Regions from separate parts of the Gordonia sp. 852002-50395_SCH5434458 genome, predicted to be linked through region 1. Evidence: predicted binding sites of a transcription regulator. Region 1 holds the regulator's gene; the other holds the start of a gene.
What was found. The regulator LexA, encoded in region 1, represses DNA repair genes until DNA is damaged. The targets are predictions, from matches to a motif close to CGAACANNTGTTCG.

Region 1 (7,745 bases):
CCGCTACCGCCCGCTCGTCTCCTCCGACGGCCCCGACACCGGTGACGAACGCGGTGGCGGCGAGCACGCCGACCTCGACCAGATCCAGGGCATCGACGCCGCCATCGACGAGTTGTGGGGGCGCAGCAACGCCGGTGGCGACATCCTGGTGTTTCTGCCCACCGAACGTGACATCCGTGAGGCGGCGGACTCGCTGTCCCGCCGCGTCGCGGCGGGTGCCGAGGTGGTTCCGCTGTACGCACGTTTGTCGATCGCCGAACAACAGAAGGTGTTCACACCGTCACGTGGCAATCGAATCGTGTTGTCCACCAACGTCGCCGAGACATCGCTGACCGTCCCGGGCATCCGCTACGTCATCGACACGGGCACCGCACGCATCTCGCGATACTCGGCGCGCACCAAGATCCATCGACTTCCGGTCGAACCGATCTCGCAGGCGAGCGCCCGCCAGCGCGCCGGACGGTGCGGGCGAGTCGCCCCCGGCATCTGCATCCGCCTGTACAGCGAGGCCGACTTCGACGCCCGCCCCGCCTTCACCGACCCCGAGATCCTCCGCACCGACCTCGCCTCGGTCATCCTGCAGATGGCGTCGCTGCGGCTCGGCGACATCGCCGACTTCCCCTTCGTCCAACCTCCCGACGCGCGCGGAATCCGCGACGGCATCGGAGTTCTCACCGAGCTCGGTGCGATCACGACGACCGACAAGACCGACACCACACCGCGATTGACACCTGTCGGACGCACGATGTCGCGCATCCCGGTCGAGCCGAGGGTCGCGCGCATGCTGATCGCCGCACACGAATCCGGTTGTCTCGCCGACGTTCTGGTCATTGCCGCCGCACTGTCGATTCCCGACGTCCGTGAGCGGCCCGGCGATCATCGCGAGGCTGCCGACGCCGCGCACAAGCGGTTCGTCGTGCCAGGGTCCGACTTCATGGGCTACCTCGCACTGTGGCGCTACCTCCAGGAGAAACGACAGGAACTGTCCGGCAACCAGTTCCGCCGCACCTGCGAGCGCGAGTTCCTCCACTACCTCCGCATCCGCGAATGGCAGGATCTGCACCGACAGCTACGGCGCATCGTCGACGATCTCGGCTGGTCGACGAACGACGCCGGAACATCGAAAGAGTCTGGGGCGTCAAAAGAGTCTGGGGCGTCGAAAGAGTCTGGGGCGTCGAAAGAGTCTGGGGCGTCGAAGACTTCCGGCGAGGCCGAGGCGTCGCACCACACCGATGCGATCCACCAGGCGATACTGTCCGGGCTCCTGAGCAACATCGCCGCGCGAAACGCCGAGGGTCGGGAGTACACCGGCGCACGCAACACGACCCTGATGATCTTCCCCGGCTCGTCACTCTCCAAGAAGCCGCCCGCGTTCCTGATGGCCGCCGAGATCCTGGAAACGTCACGACTTTTCGCGCACACCGTCGCGGGAATCGACCCGCTGTGGGCCGAACGACTCGCAGGCGACCTGGTCAAACGCACATACAGCGAGCCGCACTGGTCGTCGAAGCGCGGTGCGACGATGGCATACGAACGTGCGACGCTCTACGGCGTCCCGTTGGTGGCCCGACGCCGCGTCGACTACGGCCCCATCGACCCCGCGGCGGCGCGCGACATGTTCATCCGGCACGCCCTCGTCGAAGGCGATTGGAAGACGAATCATCCGTTCTTCGAACGCAATCGGGCGCTGCTGTCCGACGCCGCCGAAGTCGAACACCGTGCCCGACGCCGCGACGTGGTGATCACCGAAGACCAACTGTTCGACTTTTACGACCATCGCATCGGCGCCGAGGTCACCTCGGCACGCCACTTCGACACGTGGTGGAAGAAGGCGCGCCGAGCCGACCAGGCGCTGCTCGACCTCACCCCGGAAGACGTCGCCGCCGACGTCCACGTCGCCGATGCCGACTATCCCGGCGAGTGGCAACAGGGCGATACCCGCTACCGTCTGCGCTACCGGTTCGAGCCCGGCGCGCCCGATGACGGTGTGTCCGTACTCATTCCGCGTCCACTGCTGCGGCACGTGCGCCCTGCTGGTTTTGACTGGCTGGTCCCGGGAATGCGCAGCGAACTCGCCACCGAGTTGATCAAGACACTTCCCAAGACCATCCGCAAAACGATGGCCCCTGCCGGGCGATTCGCCGATCTCGCGCTGTCTCGCCTCACCCCACGCCGAGAGCCACTCACCACCGGCCTCGCGCGTGAACTGGCGACGATCACCGGGCAGACGATTGCGGCCGACGACTTCGCTCCCGAGCGACTCCCCGCCTACCTTCGGATGAACTTCGTCGTGATCGACGAGCGAGAGGAGTCGGTCGCCACCGGCAAGTCCCTCGCCGACCTCCGTCGACGCGTCGAGGGCGACGCGCCCGCGCCGACGCCGCGTCGGGTGTACACGACGTGGACGGCCGACGGAATCGGAACACTTGCCGAGTCGAGCGTCGATACCGTTGCCGGACAACAGATCACACGCTATCCGTCACTCGAGGTTGTCGACGGAGAGCGCAACCGTGGGGTGGCACGGACGCTCGCGACGTCGGACGCACAACGCCGTACGCAACTGCACGGTGCCGTCATCGAACTGCTCGACCACGCGATCGCGCCACTCTCACGCAAGATCAGCGCCGGGCTCGACCCGGCCGATCGACTGGCACTGAGTCAGAGTCCCTACGCATCGCCCGACGCGCTGTATTCCGACTGCACCCGCAGGGCGATTCGCGACATCGCTCCCGCAACAGTCGATCTGGGCTCGATCCGCACGCCGTCGGCCTTCGACGAGCTCGTCTCGACACTGCGACCGCGCATCTCAGCGGCGGCGCCGGAGTACTTCGCACTCGCCGTCGAGGTCTTGCGCGAGGTGGCTCCCCTACGTGCCGAGATCGACCGCCATTCAGGTCAAACAGCATGCGACGACGTCGCCGAACAGTTCAGCAATCTGGTCTTCGACGGATTCGTCCTGGCCACGGCACGCGAACACCTGCAGCACGTTCCGCGATACCTGACCGCCGCACGGCAGCGTCTCGAGCAACTCCCTGCCGCAGCCACTCGCGACCGCGATGGAATGGCCGCCATCGACAGGGTCACCGAGCGCTGGAACCAGCGCCTGACTCAGCTTCCCGAATCGCGCCGAGACGCCGTCAGCGAGGAAGCGCAGTGGATTGTCGAGGAACTTCGGGTCAGCCTCTTCGCCCAGAAGCTCGGGACCGCCTATCCCATTTCGGAGAAGCGGGCGCTACGAGCTCTTGACCGACTCGGTTGAGACCGGACGCGCTGGACTGGTCGCTGAGTCGGCTGTGGGCGGGGTGTCGAGGTCGTCTGCGCCTTCGTGGGAACCGGTGAGGTTGCCCTGGAGGTCGTCGATCTCACGCTGGAAGTCTTCGAGCGAATCGAATGAGCGATAGACCGAGGCGAAACGTAGATATGCCACCTCGTCGAGGTCGCGCAGCGGGCCGAGAATGGCCAGACCGACCTCGTTGCTGGGGATCTCAGCGGAACCCGACGATCTCACCGCGTCTTCGACCTGCTGAGCCAACTGTGCGAGATCGTCTTCGTTCACGTGACGTCCCTGGCACGCGCGGCGCACCCCGCGCATCACCTTTTCTCTGCTGAACGGCTCGGTCACTCCGTTGCGCTTCACGACTGCCAGAACAGCACTCTCAACCGTGGAGAAACGTCGCCCACATTCGCTGCACGCGCGACGTCGGCGGATCGCCTGCCCCTCATCGGCGACACGCGAATCGACGACCTTGGTGTCTTCGTTCTTGCAAAACGGGCAGCGCATGTAGTCCTCGTGCGAATCTCGGGACGCAGCGGCTCCGTCGATCTGGCTTGGTCCGATCGTCTGACGACCGGCGGAAGCGAGACCGCAGCGGTGACCGTGTCGGTTTCCGACTGGACCCTGTGACATCGAGAATACCGCCAGCGCTCAGCGGTACGCGGGTGTGACCAGCGGTTGGCCAACGCGCAGCCCGCTCGACGGCAGATCGTTGAGGTCAATGATCTCGTCGATGACGGTCTGACGCGGCATATCGGGCGCGACCCGCGCCGCGATCGAGCTCAGCGATTCACCGGAACGCACGTGGACCACCTGCGTGGAGGTCGACGACGGCATGCTCGCCCGCTGGTAGTCGGCACCGACGGTCCCGACGACCCACACGGTCAGCGCCAACCCGACTCCGGCGAGCACCGCCAAGACCGCTGCGCGCCGGCGACGGGCAGCCACCATCTCGCCGACGCCACCGGCGCATCGCGTGCCTGCCGGACGTGTAGAGGTGCCGTGATCGAACGCAATCCGACGTCGGCGCTGCGGCGAGACGTCCGCGCCGGCCCGTCGGACCTCACTTGTTCGAACATGTCCCGCCACACGCAGCTCTTCGCTACGCACGGCATTCGACGATGCGCGTCCACTGACCACCGTGGCGCGGTGAACTCGAGAACGCGTCGTCGACGCAGGTCGGGGCGTTGCAGATCGGGTGGTCGGCGGTGTTGCCGCGGATGCACTCGACGGGCTGGGAATCGTGCGGGTCACCGGGTTGGTCATCAAGCTGGTCATCGCTACCTCCAATGGTCGATCAAGCGTTCGATGCACTGATGTTCGAGTTCTACCAGAGGGGTCCGACAAAGTCCTGCGACACGTCGAACAAATGTTTGATGTTGTCAGTGGCCTCCGCTACTGTCGGCGCCAGACGATGGATGAAAGACGCACCCCACCACCTGCTCCACAACAGCAGCCGGTTCACAACAGCAGCCGCATCAACATCAGGAAGGACGGAACCGATGACAGAGAAGTCACGACGCAGCCCGACGTCGCCCAAGGGCAACGGTCGCAGCGTCGAAGGCAAGAAGAGCGGAGGCGGCGAGGAGACACCGATCCATCCGGCCGTCGCCGAGGCAACACTCACCGATCGCCAGCGTGGCGTCCTCGATGTGATCCGAAAGTCGGTACGCGAGCGTGGATATCCGCCGAGCATCCGAGAGATCGGCGACGCCGTCGGCCTCACGTCCACCTCATCAGTGGCACACCAGTTGCGCACTCTCGAGCGCAAGGGCCTGCTGAAGCGCGACGCCAACCGTCCGCGAGCGGTCAACGTCTCCGAGGCTCCCGATGCACATCACTCCGATGCCATCAACGGAGATCTCCCGACCCCCACGTTCGTTCCGGTACTCGGCCGTATCGCGGCGGGCGGTCCGATTCTCGCGGAGGAGGCGGTCGAAGACGTCTTCCCGCTCCCGCGTGAGCTCGTCGGTGAGGGCTCGTTGTTCCTGCTGCGCGTCGTCGGCGAATCGATGATCGACGCCGCGATCTGCGACGGCGACTGGGTTGTCGTACGTCAGCAGAATGTCGCCGACAACGGCGACATCGTCGCAGCGATGATCGACGGCGAGGCGACGGTGAAGACCTTCAAACGCAAAGACGGCCACGTCTGGCTGATGCCGCACAACCCGCTCTTCGATCCGATCCCCGGCGACGACGCCGCCATCCTCGGCAAGGTCGTGACGGTCATGCGCCGGGTGTGATGCGCTGAACCGGGCCCCGCAGGTCATTGACCAGCGGGGTCTGTATCAGTGGTCGAGTTTTTCGGCTGCGGCACGTCGGGCGAGTGCCGGACTCGAGGTGGCAAGCGCGGCAGCGGCCGCGGCTCGGCACTGCTCCATGGTCACCGTCGACAGCTTCGCCCCGACTGCTGCTGTCGCCGCCGGAGCCGCCGACAGCGAGGTGACTCCCAGTCCGACGAGCACACACGCGAGCGACGGGTCGGCCGCGGCCTCACCACAGACGCCGACGGGTTTGCCCTGCTGGGCGCCGGCGGTCGCGACCTGCGAGATGAGTGCGAGCACCGCGGGTTGCCACGGGTCGGTCAGTTCGGCAAGTTCTGCCGACATCCGGTCGGCGGCCATCGTGTACTGCGTGAGGTCGTTGGTTCCGATCGACACGAAGTCGACCTCGGCCAGGATCGCCGGCGCCAGAATTGCCGCTGCAGGGATCTCGATCATCACGCCGGCCGTCAGACCACGCTGACGGACGAGATCGGCGAACTGTGCAGCCTCTGCGGCCGTGGCGATCATCGGTGCCATGACCCACGGCGTCGTGCCGGATGCTTCTGCCGCGCGCGCGATCGCGTCGAGTTGAGTTCGCACGATTTCGGGGTGGTCATCGCCGATTCTGTTACCGCGCACGCCGAGTGCGGGGTTCGCCTCGTCCGGGTGCTCGATGAAGGCCAGCGGCTTGTCCGAGCCGGCGTCGAGCGTTCTGATGACGACTTTTTGGCCCGCGAACGCCTCGAACACGTCGCGGTACAGACGTGTCTGCTCGTCGACATCGGGTTCCTCTGCCCGGTCGAGAAATGCCAACTCGGTGCGGAACAGCCCGATCCCCTCGACCGGCGCATCGGCCGCGCGACGCGCCGACACACCATCGGCGACATTCGCCAGGATGGCGACGTCGGTGCCGTCAGCAGTCCGGCCAGGGCCACGCCACGCAGCAACAAGCGCTGCCTCCGCAACACTGCGCTCGACGAGTTCGCGCGCCTCGGACTCCTCCGGTTCGACGGTGATCGACCCCGCACCGCCGTCGAGCAAAACCATTGTGCCGCTGGTGATCTCACTCAATCGAGCCACGGCGACCACGCACGGGATGCCCAATTGACGCGCGATGATGGCGGTATGACTGGTCGGTCCGCCGAGACGCGTGGCCAGCCCGACGATCACAGCGGGATCGAGCCCCGCGGTATCCGCGGGAGCGAGGTCGTCCGCGAAGAGGATCGACGGTTGGCTCGGCGTCGGAATTCCCGGCTCCGGCCGGCCGAGCAACTCGGCGACCACCCGGTCACGCACGTCGTTGAGGTCGGTGATCCGCTCTGCCATCAACCCGCCGAGTTTGGCGAACATCTCGGAGAACTGCGCCGTGGCCGCGACTGCGGCAGCAGGTGCCGACGCCCCCTTCGCGACACGGGACTTTGCCGCACCGATCCATCCCCGATCCTCGGCCAACCCGGCGGTCGCGGCAAGAACCTCGGCCGCAGCTCCCGACGCGTGTGATGCGCGATCACGCAGTCTGCCCGCGACGACTGCCGCGGCGGCGACGAGACGTTCCGACTCCGTGTCCCGCTCGCCCTCGGCGAGGACGCGATCAGTGCCGAGTGACGTCTCGTCGTACTCGACGCGCCCACCCGGCCACAACACCGGCCCGTAGGCAAACCCCGCGACGACGGGTGTTCCCGTCAACTCTCCCTGACCGTTCATGGTGACCCGATTCTCCGTTACCAGGTGATTCTCCATTGCGTCTGCTGCCTTCCGGGTCGATCGGCCGGGTGCGGTGATCTGTGAGGAATACCCGGCGTCGTGAATTTCTGTGATCAAAGTTACTCGAAACGCTTGACTTGTCAACACACACGGGCGTAAACACAGATATATCAACATCGAATCCCACACAGAACCAATCACGCGGTGATCCACAGAACACAGATCCGACAGAACACAGATCCGCAGAAGCCAGATCCACAGAACACAGACCCCACAGATGGTTCGCCGGAAGGTGAGCCACACACCACAGATCGGAGTCGACAGGTGTACGCCGAAGAGCGACAGCGAGCAATAGCCGATCAGGTGCGCGCGCACGGTCGCGCATCCGTGACAGCTCTCGCCGACAGGTTCGACGTGACGAGTGAAACCGTGCGCCGCGACCTCGCAGTGCTCGAGCGCAGCGGTAGCGTGCAGCGCGTCCACGGCGGAGCAGTCAAGGCCGG
Region 2 (7,745 bases), on a different contig from region 1:
GAATCGGCCGAGCCCCGGCGGGATTGCCTCGAGGACCGCCTGCCACTCGTCGTCGAGGTCATCGCTGATGACCACCTGCTCCTTGGATTGGAAGTAACGGAAGAAGGTGGTGTGCGAGACGTCGGCCGCCTCGGCGATCTGGGCGACCGTCGTCTGGGCGTAGCCGTTGGCGTCGAAGAGTTCCATCGCCGCCGCCCTGGTACGACGTTTGTGCTTCTCGCGCAACCCGATCGGCGGCACCGGGGCGGCTGGCGCATGCGAGACCGAGGCGGGCGCGGAAGCCATCGCTGCCGTACTCGTCGCCTCGGTCATCGCAGTGCTCTCCCTATCTACTCTTTATCCCAGTCCGCTCAACTCGACGCCGCGGCCACCTCGCGAGGTTCGTCGGTGCTCGCCTGCGGGATGCCTCGGTCGCGCACCTTCTCACCCTCGATGTCGAGGTTGGGAACCAGCTTGTCCAGCCATCGTGGCAGACCCCATGCCCTATCGCCCAGCAAAGTGATCACAGCGGGCACGACCATCATGCGAATGATGAAGGCGTCGAACAGGACCGCTGTTGCCAGCGAGAAGCCGAGCATCTTGGCCGTCGTGTCGGGCGAGAGCATGAACGCGGCGAACACGCTGATCATGATGATCGCCGCCGATGTGACGACACGCGCACCGTGCCGGTAGCCGGCGATGATCGCGTCCTTCGCACTCATCCCGTGGATGTACTCCTCGCGTATTCGCGTCACCAGGAACACCTGGTAGTCCATCGCGAGGCCGAACACCACGCCGATCAGGAAGATCGGGAGGAACGACAGGATCGGCTTGGTGTTGTCGATCAGACCGAACCAACCCTCTTGGAAGATCGCGACCGTCACACCGAACGTCGCCAACACCGAGAAGATGAAGCCGATCGTTCCGATCAGCGGGACCCAGATCGACCGGAACACCGCGATCATGATCAGGAATGCCAACCCGACCACCACGATCAGATATGGGATCAGCGCCTTGTCGAGTTTGGCGGACAGGTCGGACATGATCGCCGTCTGGCCACCGACGTGCAGCTCTGCCCCCGCCCGCTGAGCCTCGGGGCTGAACGCGCGGATCTGCTCCATGAGGTCGTGCGTCGCCTGATCCGACGGCGCGCTCTCGGGCGTCACCGAGATCAGCGCGGCGGTTGCCCCGACATTCGGCTGCGGTGTGCCGTTGCCCAGCCACGTCATCGTCGACGCATTGGCGACGTCGGGCAGCGACTTGATGTGCGCGACGGTCTCGGTGGCAGCCTTCTCCACCGTGCCGTCCTCGGAGTGCAGCACGACGAGCAGCGGGCCGTTGATGCCCTCACCGAAGCCGCGCTGCAGCAGCGCCTGGGCGGGGGCCTCGTCGTCGCTGGAGAGCGAGAGTCCCAGTTGCAGCTTGCCGACCGGGATCGCCGCGAGCACCAGCACCGCGAGACCCGCGACGATGAACGGGATCGGTCGTCGAACCACCATGCGGCCGAAGCGAACTCCGTTGGTGTCGGCGGTGTCGGATTCTTCTGCGTGCTTGATCCACGGGATGCGCGGGGTGAACGCGAAACGTCCGACGGCGCCGAGCAGCGCGGGGATCAGGGTGAGCGCGGCGATCACGGCCATGAACACCGCGACGGCGGCGCCCGCCCCCATCTGGGTGATCAGCGGGATCCCGACCACCATCAGCGCGACGACAGCGATGATCACGGTCAAACCGGCGAAGACCACCGCGGAGCCTGCCGTACCGACCGCGCGACCCGCGGCGTCGGCCCTGTCTCCGCCGCGTTTCACCTCGCCGCGGTAGCGCGAGACGATGAACAGCGCGTAGTCGATCGACACGGCGATGCCGAGCATGGTGACGATCGCGGTCGCGGTCTCGTTGACCGTCATGACCTCGGCGCTCAGCCGCAGCAGCATGATGGTGATCATCACGCCCATCAGTCCGGTGATCAGCGGGATGAACGCGGCGACCAGCGCCCCGAAGGCGACGATCATCACCACGAAGGCGACAGCGAAACCGATCAGCTCGGCCTTGCCGCCCGCCTCCATGACACTCATCAGCGAGCCCGTGGCCTCGACCTGCAGGCCATTGCCCCGATGCTTCTCGAGGATGTCGGTCAACTGCTTCTTGTTCTCGACGGTGAGGTCGGTCAGCTCGATGTTCTGCCGCACCTGGATCAAACCGACCTTGCCGCCGTCACCGAGAACCGACGACGCGAGCTCGGGTTTGGCCGCGGCGACGGTGACCGGGTTCAGCACCGTTGCCTTGTCGGTGAGGTCGGGCAGGGTGTGCAGGTCGGCGACGAGTGCGTCGATCTGACCGGAATGGGCGGCCAGCCCGTCGTCCGCGGCGACGAGGACGCTGGTCGACGCCTGCGATTGCTGCTTCATCGCCTCGGGGAAGTACTCCTCGACCTGCGAGGTCGCGGTCCCGGAGTCGGTTCCTGGAAGCTCGAAGTCTTTCGCGAACTTCGGATTCAACGCGCCCACTAGCCCGATGAGCAACGCGGCGATGACCACCCAGGCCCCGATCACCCACCACTTGTGGCGGAACGAGAACCGTCCCACCCGAAACAACAACGACGCCATCTGTGCACTCCCTCGAGAAGACTCCGACATTCCGGTAGCAACTAAGAAGTGTTAGTTGCTAACACTTGTGCTCCGGTATACAGATCGTTCCGGCCGATGTGCCACCTCCGAGCCGCGATTGTGAGCGACGTCCCACGCGAGCGCCTGCGACTACATTGCGAACACACGTTCGATATCGGTGTAGGCTGACGTCCATGAGCGCAGGAGTCCAGGGATCGATCTTCGACCTCGACGCCGAGTCACCGCGGCTGCGCGATCTCGGATCGCACGTCGAGCGTCGAGTCCTGACCAACGGCGCGTGGGTAGATCTGCGGCCGGGATGGATCGCAGGCAGCACCGACCTCTTCGACGCTCTGCGCGACGTCGTTCCGTGGCGGGCAGAGCGTCGTCGGATGTACGACAGGGTTGTCGACGTCCCGCGTCTGGTCTGCAATTACCAGGCGAGTGACGAACTCCCCGACCCGTTACTCGCCGACGCGCGAGCGGCCCTGACAGCGCATTACCGCGACGAGTTGCGCGAGGGCTTCGTGACCGCGGGCCTGTGCCTGTATCGCGACGGGTCGGATTCGGTTGCGTGGCACGGCGACCGGTTCGGGCGTGGCGCCACGCACGACACGATGGTCGCGATCGTCTCCCTCGGCTCACCGCGCCCGTTGGCACTGCGTCCGCGCGGAGGCGGAGCGTCGTTGAAATTCACGTTGTCGGCGGGCGATCTGTTGGTGATGGGCGGGAGTTGTCAACGCACCTGGGAGCACGCGGTGCCGAAAGTCCGCGGCGTCGGGGCGCGAATGAGCGTGCAGTTCCGCCCACCCGGCGTGTGGTGAGCGGGAGACTCCCAGAAGATCTTTGGAACCCAAAGATTTTTGGAACCTTTGCCCCCTTGGGTGCGTCAGAGTCTGTGCCGTCGGTGCCAGCCGACGGGAACATCTGACCGTGACATCAGGGGGACCGACACGTGACAGCACCTCAACTGCCGCTCGATGGCATGGCGGATGTCATCGGAGAAGGTTTGGCCGAACTCCTCAACAGAGCGAGGAAGCCGGACCGCGAGGACAGCACCCCTACTCCTGGACCCGGCCCTAATCGATCAGACACTGACCAATCCTCCTCTGCCCGAGCACCTTTCGGTGTTCGACCCGAGGAGATCGAACAGACCGCGAGTGCATGGCGACGTGAATCGAAGGTCGTGGCGGATCTGAAACTCGACGCGCTGTCGTCGGTGTCCGGTGCGATGAGTGACGTGACGACGGCACTTCACTCGGCGTCGACCTCGGCGGTTCCGACGATCGCCTCGATCTCGGCTCGACTTGCGACACTGGCCGATTCGCTCGTCACGTTCAACGCCATGGCGATCGATCGCGACGATCGCGCAGCGGCATCCCTACGCAGTGTGCCGACCCGCTGATGAAACCGACCATCTCAGCGGTGCGCGGATGGAGTACCAACGCGATCTCGGCCGCAGGCGCGGCCGCACAGGCCGCGGCTCAGACGCTCGACACGTCCCTCGCGGCAGTCGAGCGATCACTGAACGACGCCGCCTCGTGGCGAGGCGCAACCCACGACGCCGCGCAGATGCGGATCACCGAAGAACGCGACCACGCCTCCGAGGTACGTAATGTGCTGAACCAGATCGCCGACGAGGCCAAGGACGCCGCCACAGACATCGCCCATGCACGGGCGTATCTGATCCGCGAGGTCGACAACGCGATCGCCGACGGGTTCACCGTGTCCGACACCGGCGAGGTGACCCACGCCGATCCCGACGAGGACATGAACGCCTTCGTCCGCGAGAACCGGATCGCCATCGGCATCGACACCCTCACCGAATTCGACACCGACTACGGCCGTCGGATCGGCGAATTGGCATCCGACATCGCAGCCATGGTCAACGGACAGCCCGACGTCACGCTGCCCGGCGGCACCCGCGCCGACCCGGACCGGGTGGTCGCCGATCTGCGTAACCTACCCGCCGAACACCGACGCCAGTACCTGGAGTCAATGAGTCCCACCGACGTGCGTCGTCTGATCCAGGCCGATCCGAACGTCATGGGCAACCTCGACGGCGTGCCGTTCGACACCCGCGCCGATGCCAACGAGATCAACATCCGCACCGCACTGGCAGCGGAGATCGCAGCCGGACGTGGTGAGGGTCAACGCGCACAGATGCTGACCGACTTCCTGCGACAGAAGAACGACCCTGCCTCCGCGATCGACCGCGACAACGCAGGCGCCTACCTCGCCGACGACAACAAGACCGAGCGCAGATTCATCGCATTCGACAACACCGGCAACGGCCGGTTCATCGAGATGATCGGCACTTTCAACAAGGACACACGTAACGCTGCGGTGGTGGTACCCGGAACGAACAGCAACATGAATGGCAGCCTGCGCAACAGCAACTCCGCGTGGAACCTCGCAAAGCAAACCGACGGGCCGGTCTTCGTCTATATGAACGGTGAACTGCCGCAGAAGATGGGTTACGAGGGTGCGCCCTCCGCCGCGCTCGACGGACTGGAGGGCGGGCTGCGCGACGGCATGCCGGGTGCGCGGGACGGCATCCGGTCGGGGATGGAGAAGTCCTTGGACAATTCTGCAGCCGACCCCGTCTTCGCTCGCAGCATGGCACCGGGACTCGTCGATTTCGGTCGTGAACTCGACGCCGAGATCGCCCGCCACGCCCCCGACGCGAAGACCACGTTCATCGGCCACTCCTACGGGGGTTCGGTCGTCGGATCGGCCGAACAGTTGGGACTGCGCGCCGATCGGGTGATCTATGCGTCGTCGGCGGGCACCGGAGTGTTCGAGGGCGGGTGGGACAACGCCAATCCGCGCGTCGAGCGGTTCTCGATGACCGCACCGGGCGACCTCATCCAGGGCATCCAGTCGCTACCCGGCAACCCGCACGGCGCCGATCCCGACACCGCCCCTGGTGTGACGCGCATGGATTCGGGTTATTTCGGTGGTGACGGACAGCATCCCCGGCGGCTCGTGGAAGGCACCGCAGGCCACGGCGACTACTGGGACGACCCGAACTCCGATGCCTTCAACAACATCGCGCGCGTCATCGTCGGCGAGCAACCAACACCGTACGTCTATCGAGCACCAGACATGCCCCTCGTCGGGGCACTGAAGCACCTGCCGCCCGCGGTCCTGATCGACGTGCTCGGCCTTCCCGACATCCCGCTGCGCCTACCGAAATAAGCTGCGCGCGTTCACTTATCGGAGTGTTTGGACGAGCCCGTCGCCATCCGGATCGCGGGGCCGAGCAGTCCGGAGATCAACCCGCCGATCGACAACGGGGTCTGGCCGTCGAGGCCGATCGGGGCATACATCTCGGTGATCTCACTGCGCCCGCGCACCACTCGACGATCAACCGCCGTCCAGTGTTCGCTCTCGTCCTCCGACGCGTTTATCGCGTCGCCGCTGGCAAGAACCGGATACCGACCGCTGCGGGCCGCCTCCGACAGACGGGCACACTCGTTGACCGGGTCGCCGATCACGGTGTACTCGTAGCGCCGTTCGGCACCGATGTTGCCGGCGAACACGGTTCCGTAGGAAACCCCGATCCCCCACCGGATCTCGAGCGCCTCGGTCAGGCCCCTGGCGAGGTCGCGCGCGGCGGCGAGTGCCGCGGCCGCGGGGTCGTCGAGTTCGACAGGGGCACCGAACACAGCAAGCGCCGCGTCGCCCTCGAATTTGTTGACGAAGCCGCCGTGTCTATCGACCACATCGGCGACAACGGAGAAGAACGAGTTGAGCAGCGCCGCGGTATCTTCCGGCGCCCGATGCTCGGCCAGCGTCGTGGATCCGACGATGTCGACGAACAGCACCCCGACCTGACAGTTCGATCCGTGCATCCCTGCGCCGTGTTCGATGGCGAGTTGCGCGACGGTGTCGCCGACGTGCCGCGCGAACAGTTCACGCATCCGCTCACGTTCGTCGAGGCCCTCCACCATCTCGTTGAAGCCGTGCTGCAGCACGCCGAGCTCCGACGAGTCGTACACGTCGACGTGGGTGGTGAGGTCGCCATCCTGGACCCGCTGCACCGCGTGCCGCAGTTCGGTGAGCGGATCGATGATGGCCTGCCCGACCAGCATGATGACGCGCACTCCCGCAGCGAGGCCGACTGCGGCCAGCACCACCGTCGTCCAATCGATCCGGCCGGCAGCCGGGGGCAACAGTCCCGATCCCCTCCCGAGGTTGATGATCAGCAATCCGCTCATCGGCACGAGGCAACTGATCGCCCACACCGCTGCCATACGGGCTCGCACGCCCTGCACCGCATGGGTCGCCGGGTGATCCTGCAGCGCAATGATCAGTAGCGGGCGGGCCGAGCGTTCGGCGAAGAGGTAGGTGAGGCATCCGATCGACAGACCGGCAAGCGCGAAGGCGACCGCGACGCCGAGCAGGTCGTCGGCGCTGAGCCTGTCCAACGACAGCAACACGTAGCTGAGCACGGCCAGTAGCCAGCCGACAATCGTCGCCGCAGCCTGCGCGAACGGAATTCGTTGGACGGATCGTCGACGCTCCCGATCGGCCTGCTCGCCGCTGATGAACCAGCGCAACTGCGGCACCATCACCGCGAAGACCAGCACCACATTGACCACGAGGCCAACACCGATCGCTGCGACGACGGCCGGGAAGTTCGGTGCGCCCAGCGTCGTGGCGAACGTCATCTGGCCACCGTTGTACGCGAGCTGGACCAGCAGGAACGTCTCGAGGCCGACGAGCACGTTGCTGCCGACGATTGCCGAACCGGCGATCACGCTCGCGCGGCGGGCGAGCCGAATACGCTCCGCCCGGCCGATGCCACCCCATTCGCGCAACGTCGGAGGTCGCTCGACGCCCCACACGAATGTGGAGTACCGACGCCGCGCGCGAGACCACCTGTCATCGTGGTCGCGGGAGCGTTGCGGATGCACCGAGGCGCCTTTCTGCCTGTTGTGTCACATAAGACAGTTCATTGTGACAGGCGAAATGCCGCGATCAGAACTCGATCGTGTGTGACGACGCAAGCCGAAACGCCAAAAAGGCCGGCGCCGCACCCGGGGGACTAACGGGAACGGCACCGGCCGTGGACTCGTACGTCATGTCGAGGTCATCGACTCATCGCACGAGTGGTCTTGAAGGGATCAGGCCTGCGCCTTGAGCGCCTCGATC

Region 2: A5785_RS09995 (alpha-ketoglutarate-dependent dioxygenase AlkB) is a predicted target of LexA. The motif match lies at 2,744-2,757, and genes of this name have one in related genera.

The regions. Positions count from the first base shown of each region.
Region 1 is NZ_LZTC01000053.1:2,197-9,941, forward strand. It holds gene hrpA (ATP-dependent RNA helicase HrpA) at 1-3,259, shown strand, start outside; gene nrdR (transcriptional regulator NrdR) at 3,233-3,781, opposite strand; gene A5785_RS23720 (LysM peptidoglycan-binding domain-containing protein) at 3,926-4,552, opposite strand; gene lexA (transcriptional repressor LexA) at 4,777-5,517, shown strand; gene ptsP (phosphoenolpyruvate--protein phosphotransferase) at 5,563-7,278, opposite strand; gene A5785_RS12680 (DeoR/GlpR family DNA-binding transcription regulator) at 7,567-7,745, shown strand, end outside.
Region 2 is NZ_LZTC01000041.1:50,002-57,746, forward strand. It holds gene A5785_RS09985 (TetR family transcriptional regulator) at 1-312, opposite strand, end outside; gene A5785_RS09990 (MMPL family transporter) at 351-2,585, opposite strand; gene A5785_RS09995 (alpha-ketoglutarate-dependent dioxygenase AlkB) at 2,780-3,409, shown strand; gene A5785_RS10000 (hypothetical protein) at 3,772-3,990, shown strand; gene A5785_RS10005 (alpha/beta hydrolase) at 3,990-5,786, shown strand; gene A5785_RS10010 (adenylate/guanylate cyclase domain-containing protein) at 5,798-7,507, opposite strand; gene A5785_RS10015 (YceI family protein) at 7,718-7,745, opposite strand, start outside.